DNA from 4 places in the Lysinibacillus sp. K60 genome. Region 1 is predicted to be linked to each of the others. Evidence: riboswitches for the same ligand, from Rfam matches in the RefSeq annotation. Region 1 holds a riboswitch; each other region holds the start of a gene.

Region 1 (2,206 bases):
ATGCAGGTATTCATGACTTCCGTGAAGACGATAATAATTACTTTGAGCAACCAGGTAAGCTATTCCGTCTATTGACGGTGGAAGAGCAACAACGTCTATTTGAAAATACAGCGAATGATATGGCTTCTGTTGAAGAATTCATCAAACGCCGTCACATTCTTCACTGCTATCTAGCTGACCCAGCATATGGTGAAGGTGTCGCAAAAGCGATGGGTCTTTCATTAGAAGGTATGGACCTTACAAACCCATATGTAAAACAACCAACAAACGTTTAATATTCCACTTTATTATTGATATCCAAATCCAACTTTTACTCCATGTGAATCCACTATTCACATGGAGTTTTTTGATTAAAAAAGGCCTATGTCTATTTTTTGACATAAGCCTTTTCTTTCATTATTGGTAAATTCGACTGCCTGCTTTTTTAAACTCCTCTGCCTTTTCCTTCATACCTTGATGGATCGCTTCAGTCGTATTCAAATCCTTATCTTTCATTCATATTTTCACGAATCGCTACAAACTCCATTTCAGGCGTTATAATCCCCCTTCGTGCATAGTGAAGCTGTGTCACATTTTTACCTTTTTTAGCACGCAAAGGCTTTCTCGTCAACTCAGGGAAGACATTTTCTTGAATACGCGGGTCATCAACATGACGAAAGCCATTATCCTCCGGTTTAATGGAGCGTCCCTCATATGCTTCTACATCCCCTCGCTCTTGAATCCATGCATTTCGTAAGGCAGGTAAACCTTTCGTAATATCTACTTGGTAGGCTGGATCTGTATAGGGCCCACTCGTATCATATACTCGAATAGGAGCATTTTCTTCATTTCCAAAACTGCCTGTTGTCGGACTTAATGCAATTTCTCGCATAGGTACTAGAATATCTGGGCGTGATCCTTCCACATATACTTTTTTGCTTCCTTCAAAGCTAGACATAATGGTAATATTCTTTTCACTAATTGCTGACATGAGCTACTTCTCTCCCTTAAATTTATTTTGATATAAGGACCGATTCTAGCTCACCCCAACAATCCAAAAAATAAAGGCCGAATCCAAAATAATTATTTGGATCCGGCCACGAATGTAAAGGTCTATTGATTGCATACTCTGCAATAGCTTCTTAACTTTCCCACGCTGGTATGAGCCAGATCAGGTCCAAAGGGTCAAGAAACTTCGTAGCGTTTCCCTCTCAGCCTGACTCATCAGACTCCCCTAGTTAATACTATTTAGTTTGATGCTAGTGTAGCAGATAATACTAAGAGATGGAAGTTATTTTTTATCTTACTAGGTAAATAATACTTCCGCAAAATAGATCACAATGGTTACAGTTATACAGCTTACAATGGTAGAAAATAAAACAGCTTGCGCGGCTGTTGCTGATTCTACATCATATTCCAATGCTAGACTAGAACTATTACGGGATGTTGGAAAGGCACTAGCTATAAACAGTGATTGTGCGACGACTCCATCTAATCCCAATATATAAATAATGGCTAATGCAACAGATGGTCCAATAATTAATCGCGTAAAACAGCTGATAATGACGGTTTTATTAAACATTGATTTCATCTCTAGTTGTGATAATTGCGCACCTAAAGTAATTAAGGCCACAGCAATAAATCCATCTGCCACATGTTCTACTGGTATTTTGATAAACTGTGGAATACCGATACCAAAATAGTTCATAGCGGCACCTATAATCAGCGCATGAATAATAGGCATTTTAAAGAAATCCTTGATGATTGTCATACCCGACTTTGTAGAAGAAATTAAATTGTATAATCCATATGTATACGTAGTCATATTTTGAAAGATTACGAGCATGACCTGAATGGCTACTCCAATAGGTTGCGTGGCAAATATCATTTGAGCAACTGGAATACCGTAATTGCCAGAGTTAATAAGCACCACACTATTTTTAAAGACAGCTGCCTCTGTTCTAGCTAAACCTAGCCCTTTTGCCATAAAATGACTGAGTAACATTTGACTACCTATAAAGAGTATAATAAATAATCCGACCTCTCCCAGTACCGATAACTCCACATGTGTTTCATATAAATTTACAAAAACAGCTGCCGGCATAAAGCAATATGTAATAAGCTGAGACAATGCTTTTAAATTAAAGCGAAATTTCTTTTGTAGGATAGCGCCTATTACAAGTAACACTAAAATAGGAACAACAATTTGAAAGAAAATCATTCCGAG
Region 2 (2,206 bases), on a different contig from region 1:
AATCTTCTACCAAGGCCTCGAATTGTTTTTTTATAAAGGAAACGTCAATTGGGCAAACACCTGTTACACCCAAAGTATTTTGAGCAGTTAAAGCAGTAATCACAGAAGTACCAAACACTTCTAATTCCTGAAATGTTTTTAAATCAGCCTGTATACCCGCGCCACCACCACTATCTGAGCCAGCGATTGTTGTTACAATATGCATGAAGCTACACCATCCTTTGATAAGCGATGTATAGCATTGAGTAAGGCTATTTGAAAATCACCAATGTCTGCAGTAAATGCTGATGCCAGTACACCTGCTTTTTTATAGTAAGTAAGTGTTTCTATTAATTGTTGGTAAGGGTTATGGCTTACACTATAGGCTGCGCCACAAATTGCACTAAGTAAACAACCTGTACCCGTTACTTCCGTCATTTGTGGATGACCACCAGCGATCCATTGACTATGCTTGCCATCAGTTATAAAATCGCGTTCTCCTGTGACAATAACAATGCATTGATAGCGTTGAGCCAATGATACGGCTTCTGCTTCCATAGCGATAGTGCCATGACCACTATTGACACCTTTTTGTTGCCAATTTACACCAGCTATTGCTGCTAGCTCGCCGAGATTACAGCGAATAACGGCAAATTGTATGTTTTCAAGTAAATATTTTACGGTTTCCTTACGGTAAGTTGTGGCTCCAACTCCGACAGGATCTAAAACAACAGGAATATCAAGTATATTGGCTTTTTCACCTGCTAATAACATGGCACTTTTTGTGCGATTATTAAGTGTTCCAATATTAATTAATAATGCTTGAGCAATGGCTACCATCTCCTCTACCTCTTGGCAGTCATCGGTCATTACTGGTGAAGCACCTATCGCTAATAAACCATTTGCTTGAAAATTTGCCACTACATAATTGGTAATACAATGGATAAGTGGTTGTTGTTGACGAATTGTTTGAAAAATCATTGTAGTCCTCCTTAAGGGATGGACGTAAGCATGCAAAAAAGGCTCTTTTTGTGTAAAAATGCACGAAAAGAGCCTTTCATCTGAAAAAAGATGTTTATTGCTCCCTACGTCAGTATTAACTAACAGGTTCAAAGGGTCAGGTTTTACCTTCTCAACTCTTGCGAGTCCCCCTGCAATCTTGCTTTTAGTTGACCAAAATGTACCATACTTTTCATTTGTATTCAATAGCAAGTTTTCCTATAGATAAAATGTGACCGATGCCATATAGGAGAGTATGATAGTTGTCATGACTTTACCGAAATTAAACACAAACCATTGAAAATGCTGAAAAAAGAGTTTTATAATGTGTCATAACAAAAGGGGGCAATTGCCATGAAAAGACAAGATTTAGTTGCACCAGAATGGTATAACATAGTAGAGGAAATTGAAAAATATGCTCAGGATGCAACCAAAAATGCTTTAATCATTTATGAAGAAAACCAAGACATCCAATGTATTACATATGCACATTTATTGGAAAAAGCGAATCAAGCAGCACATGTATTCACCAAGCAAGGTTTAAAGAAAGGTGATGTCATTTTAGTGATGGTACCCCGTTCAGTGGAAGCATATATTGTGTATATTGCTGCATTAAAAGCAGGTTTAACTATTATTCCAAGTTCTGAAATGTTAAGAACAAAGGATATTGAGTATCGAATTCGTCATGCAAATGCTAAAGCGGTTATTGCATTTGAACCCTATATTGAACAGTTCGATAAAGTGGGGAATTTACAAGACATCCAACAATTTGTCATAGGGAATGCACATAAACCTTGGCAGAACATACTTGAAAAAATGTATAATCAATCTACAACCTACATAAATCCTATCCCAACAAAAAGCACAGACAATGCATTTTTAGCCTATACAAGTGGAACAACAGGAAATCCAAAAGCAGCAGTGCATACTCATAGTTGGGGCTATGCTCATTTACGAACAACAGCACCACATTGGTTGGGTGTACAAGAAAATGATATTGTTTGGGCGACTGCAGCACCAGGCTGGCAAAAATGGATATGGAGTCCGTTTCTGGCTACTTTAGGCAGTGGTGCTACTGCATTTGTCTACAAAGGTAAATTTGAAGCATCTTCTTATTTAGCATTGCTTCAGAGATTCAAAATCAATGTACTATGCTGTACACCAACTGAATATCGTTTTATGGCAGCGCTTGATAATTTACATGAGTATGATTTAAGTGCAATTCGCC
Region 3 (2,206 bases), on a different contig from region 1:
ATGCATGTGGTAGAAAGGTTTGATACGACTGGATGGACTCCGACAAAATACTACTGGGTGCGGGTAATAACCAATGAGGAACTTCAGCGAACCGCACGATTAGTTCCCATATGAATAAGAGGAAGGCGATAAAAATTATCGTCCTTCCCTTGTGTAATGCATGTTTCATTACTGATATTTCTCCGTTAATGTATCCATCGTAATCCCCGTTGGCTGATATAAAATTTTCACTTGTGTAATGACATTGATGGCACCAAGCTCGATCATCTTCTCATTCATTTTTTCAATGATTTGGAGCAATGTTGAAAGCTCACCCTCCATCGTTGTTTCCAATGGATGAACCTCATATTTCACCCCAGAAGCATCGATCACCGCAATTGCTGCATCTACATACGGTATCACATCTTCATATTTCTCTGTCTTCGGAATGATTTGTACACTGATTAATGAATTTGCCATCTTATTTGCCCTCCTTTTTAGGTAAGAACTCATTAGTAAAGGCTTTTTTCGCATCAAATTCGCCCTCTAGTACTTGATTGCTAGACATCCATTTCGCATAATTTTCCCACACAGAAAGCTTTTGCTCTCCCCATTGCTTGGCATCATCCTGGTATTTATCAGCCAGCCATTCCTGACTTTTATGCACTAACGCTTTATCTAAATCAGGGGCCGCTTCGATTAAAATATCCGCCGCTTCACTTGGGTTTTCACTTGCGTATTCATAGCCCTTCGCTGCCGCTGCCACAAAGGCTTTGACTACATCGGGGTTGTCCTGTATCATTTTTTCATTTGTAGCTAAAACGGGCGTATAATAATCTAATTGATCACTATAATCTGTAAGATATAGCATATTAATCTTTTCCCCACGCAGCTCAGCCTCAATACCAGTCCATGCATAATAAATCCAAGCAAAATCAATGTCTTTTTCCATCATTGTGAAGAAATCTAAATCCCCTGCATTGACAATATCTAGCTTATTAATATCTGCCTTTTCTTTTTGCATTAGTGATTGTAAGACGGCTTGCTCTAATGGCGCACCCCAACCACCATAGGTTTTACCTTCAAAATCCTTCGGCGATGTAATGCCCTTTGAAGCAATAGAAGCAAAGCCAGATGTATTATGCTGTATAATTGCTGCGATTGAGACCAGCGGCACATTCTGTACTCGTGCCTGTGTTATGCCTTCCTGATAGCTCACGCCAAAATCCGCCTTTCCAGAAGCAACAAGCTGATCTGCACCCGCCTCACCAGGCATAATAATATCAACATCTAAGCCCTGTTCCTCAAAATAACCGAGTTTTTTTGCAACATATAGTCCTGTATGATTTGTATTCGGCGTCCAATCCAGTACCACAGACACCTTTTTCAGCTTGTCAGCAGCCTGCTTATCCTCCTTGTCACTACAGCCTGCTAATGTTAATAGTGCTACCATTAGAATAAATAACCATTTTTTCATGCGAAAGCCTCCCAGTTTGTAATATGAAAGTGTTCATGAATGAATGTTGTCACCAGAAGAAAGCGTATACAATGTTGGCAAGCTGTTGCTTGAAACATAAAAAAACGCCTAGGATTCCTCCCAGACGTATCGCAATCAATCTTCAAAACTTTGCTTTTTTGAATAGATGTTCCCTACGCTGGTACGAGCCAAATCAGGTTCAAAGGGTCAGCGTCTATCGGACACAATCTCAGCTAGCAATTACTAGCCCCCCTACATTCTTTCGCTATGAACTTTTCGATGATTATTATACCCATAGTTTCACTTAAATGACAAGGTGCTATTTTTGAAATGAGCTTAAAGCCCAGCACTCCTAAGAGACTGGGCATTCTTTTAGCTTGGTTTCTGTTCTTTTTTGGCTGTGACAACATGAGAGATTGCCCCATCTGTTGCAATATCTACTTTAAATGAACCGTTGGAATGGCGATCCGCACGAGACAATGCTTGCACGTCAATCACCTCTTGAACACCTTTTTCAGTTTCAATCACAACCTGCTCCCCGTCTGTTGCTTGAACAACTGCCACAATTCGGTGAGGGTTTGCTTTTAACTCTGTTAATACTTTTAGTCCACGTTTTGCACGACCTGCTACTTCAACTTCAGCGACATTCATTTTCTTCACGGCCCCACGCTGTGTCACAATCACTACATATTGGGTAACATCAGGCTGTAATACATTGACGCCAACTAAGGCTTCTCCATCTTTTAGTGT
Region 4 (2,206 bases), on a different contig from region 1:
TTATTTTCGGTCTTATCGTAACGGGTCTTGCTCAAATCGGATTTGGCCTTGCTACAGATGTATGGATGCTCTTTTTAGCAAGATTTTTAGGTGGTCTAGGTTCCGCATTTGTTGCACCTCCTATTATGGCTTTTGTCGCTGACGTCACAACCTATGAAGAACGCGGGAAAGGTATGGGGATGTTGGGTGCCGCCATGTCTCTTGGCTTTATGATTGGACCTGGTATTGGAGGCTTTTTAGCAAAGGTAAGCTTACATTTCCCATTTTTCACAGCTGGAGCTGCAGCCATTGTAGCATCTATTTTATCTTACTTTTTATTACCTTCTACCAAACCAAACACTGCGCAACAGAAACAAAAGCAAGACAATCTGGCGAAGCAAATGGCTCGTTCCATACATATGCCTTATTTTGTTATGCTCATAATTATGCTGGTGTTCTCGTTTGGAATTGCAAATTTCCAAACGACATTGTCATTATTTGTGACAGAAAAGTTTAATTACACACCTGTAGATATAGCGATTATATTAGTTGTTGGTGGTGCTTTTGGAGTAGTAGTACAAATGTTTATTATTACACCACTGTTCAATCGTTATGGTGAAATGAAAGTAGTACTAGTTAATTTGTTTATTGCATCCGTTGCTATTTTCTTAATATTATTTGTTTCTGGCTTTGCCCTTATATTAGTTGTAGCAACAATTTTCTCTACAGCAACGACATTAATTCGCCCAGCTGTTAATACACTCATCTCAAAACTTGCAGAAAAAGAGCAGGGATTTGCTGCGGGCTTGAATAATGCCTATATGAGCCTTGGGAATATGATTGGACCTGCTTTGGCAGGTTTATTATTTGATTGGAATATGAATAGCCCCTATATTTTTGGTTCTATCATATTATTAGCTTGTTTCTTCCTTGCGCTCATCTGGACAGTGAAAAAAGCACCTCATTTAATGCATCCCGATCCAAAATAGTCTGAAAAATCATTGACTATTTTTAACAGTATGTTACATTATTGTTGATTCACTAAATTGAATAATCTTAACCACTAGGGGAGTCTTTAAAAGGCTGAGACGTATATGGTAATATACGGACCCTTTGAACCTGATCTAGTTCACACTAGCGGAGGGAAGTGGCGCTACTTGCTGTTGTCACTATATACATGCAAGGCCGCTTCCTATTGTTTAAAGGGGGTGGCCTTTTTATTTTTCCTCACCAACTTTACCAAAAGGAGTGAACTTTATGTCAATTCGTAAATTAACAGTCATGGCTTTATTAGTAGCCGTTGCTGTTGCAGGCTCTACTTTCGTATCCATCCCAACAGGAATCGCACGTGCTTACCCCGTTCAGCATGCTATTAATGTGATAGGAGCGATTATACTTGGACCCGTACCAACAGTTATAGTTGCCTTTGTCACTGCCATCATTCGTATTTTTACTGGAACAGGCTCTCTACTAGCTATCCCTGGTAGTATCATCGGTGCGTTCTGTGCTGCCCTTGCCTATAAATATAGCAATAAGATGTGGTTAGCTGGTATCGGAGAAGTTATCGGAACTGGCATTCTGGCTTCACTTATTGCCGTCCCTTACGCAAAATTATTCATGGGAACATCTGTAGCAGCATTCTTCTTCCTACCAGCCTTTTTAACATCAAGTACAATCGGCGCCATTTTAGGTGTAATGGTTGCGAGTAGCATGCGTAAAACAGAGCTAGTAAAGAGGTTTAATTCTTCTCTTTATTGAGAGGGATTGGAGGGTTTTATCTCTCTTTATGATCGGTGATGACTTTAGTTAGAGCGCTTTTCTTCCCTTTATGAGCGAGAATACCTCTACTTAGAGCGCCTTTTTCCACTTTATGAGCGGCAATGGCTCTACTTGGAGCGCTTTTCTACTCTTTATGAGCGGCAATGACTCAACTTAGAGCGCCTTTCTCTCCTTATGAGCAAAGAGCCCACTTTTTAGATCATCTTACCCGCTCTAACAAAGGGGACAACTCTCTATTCAAACAATATAAAAAAGCAGTGCAAAACTATTAAGTTTGCACTGCTGCTTCCTCTATTTTAAGATCGTTTTTTCATGCCTTTTAACAAATGTGCTACATTTGTGTCTTCTGCCTGTAGAGTTTTTTCCTCAACCAGCGGCTCTTTTTTCTTCGTATTCGTTAGGAAATTCCAACCAAAACGTCTTATGGTAATATCAATAAAGAAAAGAA

Evidence for each region. A riboswitch is a leader RNA that binds a small molecule or an ion and turns the genes downstream of it on or off. The one in region 1 is predicted to bind thiamine pyrophosphate.
Region 2: another riboswitch for thiamine pyrophosphate. It lies ahead of thiM (hydroxyethylthiazole kinase); the one in region 1 lies ahead of HCH28_RS13935 (phosphomethylpyrimidine synthase ThiC).
Region 3: another riboswitch for thiamine pyrophosphate. It lies ahead of HCH28_RS20515 (ABC transporter substrate-binding protein); the one in region 1 lies ahead of HCH28_RS13935 (phosphomethylpyrimidine synthase ThiC).
Region 4: another riboswitch for thiamine pyrophosphate. It lies ahead of thiW (energy coupling factor transporter S component ThiW); the one in region 1 lies ahead of HCH28_RS13935 (phosphomethylpyrimidine synthase ThiC).

Annotation. Positions count from the first base shown of each region.
Region 1 is NZ_JAASJR010000005.1:435,068-437,273, reverse strand. Features, by position in the region: gene HCH28_RS13940 (catalase) at 1-275, shown strand, start outside; partial or broken gene HCH28_RS13935 (phosphomethylpyrimidine synthase ThiC) at 497-970, opposite strand; TPP riboswitch at 1,111-1,225, opposite strand; gene HCH28_RS13930 (AEC family transporter) at 1,286-2,206, opposite strand, start outside.
Region 2 is NZ_JAASJR010000004.1:182,442-184,647, reverse strand. Features, by position in the region: gene thiD (bifunctional hydroxymethylpyrimidine kinase/phosphomethylpyrimidine kinase) at 1-205, opposite strand, end outside; gene thiM (hydroxyethylthiazole kinase) at 193-960, opposite strand; TPP riboswitch at 1,045-1,142, opposite strand; gene mbcS (acyl-CoA synthetase MbcS) at 1,333-2,206, shown strand, end outside.
Region 3 is NZ_JAASJR010000012.1:10,642-12,847, forward strand. Features, by position in the region: gene HCH28_RS20505 (ABC transporter permease) at 1-169, opposite strand, end outside; gene HCH28_RS20510 (thiamine-binding protein) at 169-459, opposite strand; gene HCH28_RS20515 (ABC transporter substrate-binding protein) at 461-1,456, opposite strand; TPP riboswitch at 1,610-1,720, opposite strand; gene parC (DNA topoisomerase IV subunit A) at 1,829-2,206, opposite strand, start outside.
Region 4 is NZ_JAASJR010000001.1:576,835-579,040, reverse strand. Features, by position in the region: gene HCH28_RS02815 (MFS transporter) at 1-968, shown strand, start outside; TPP riboswitch at 1,035-1,142, shown strand; gene thiW (energy coupling factor transporter S component ThiW) at 1,237-1,737, shown strand; gene HCH28_RS02805 (VWA domain-containing protein) at 2,055-2,206, opposite strand, start outside.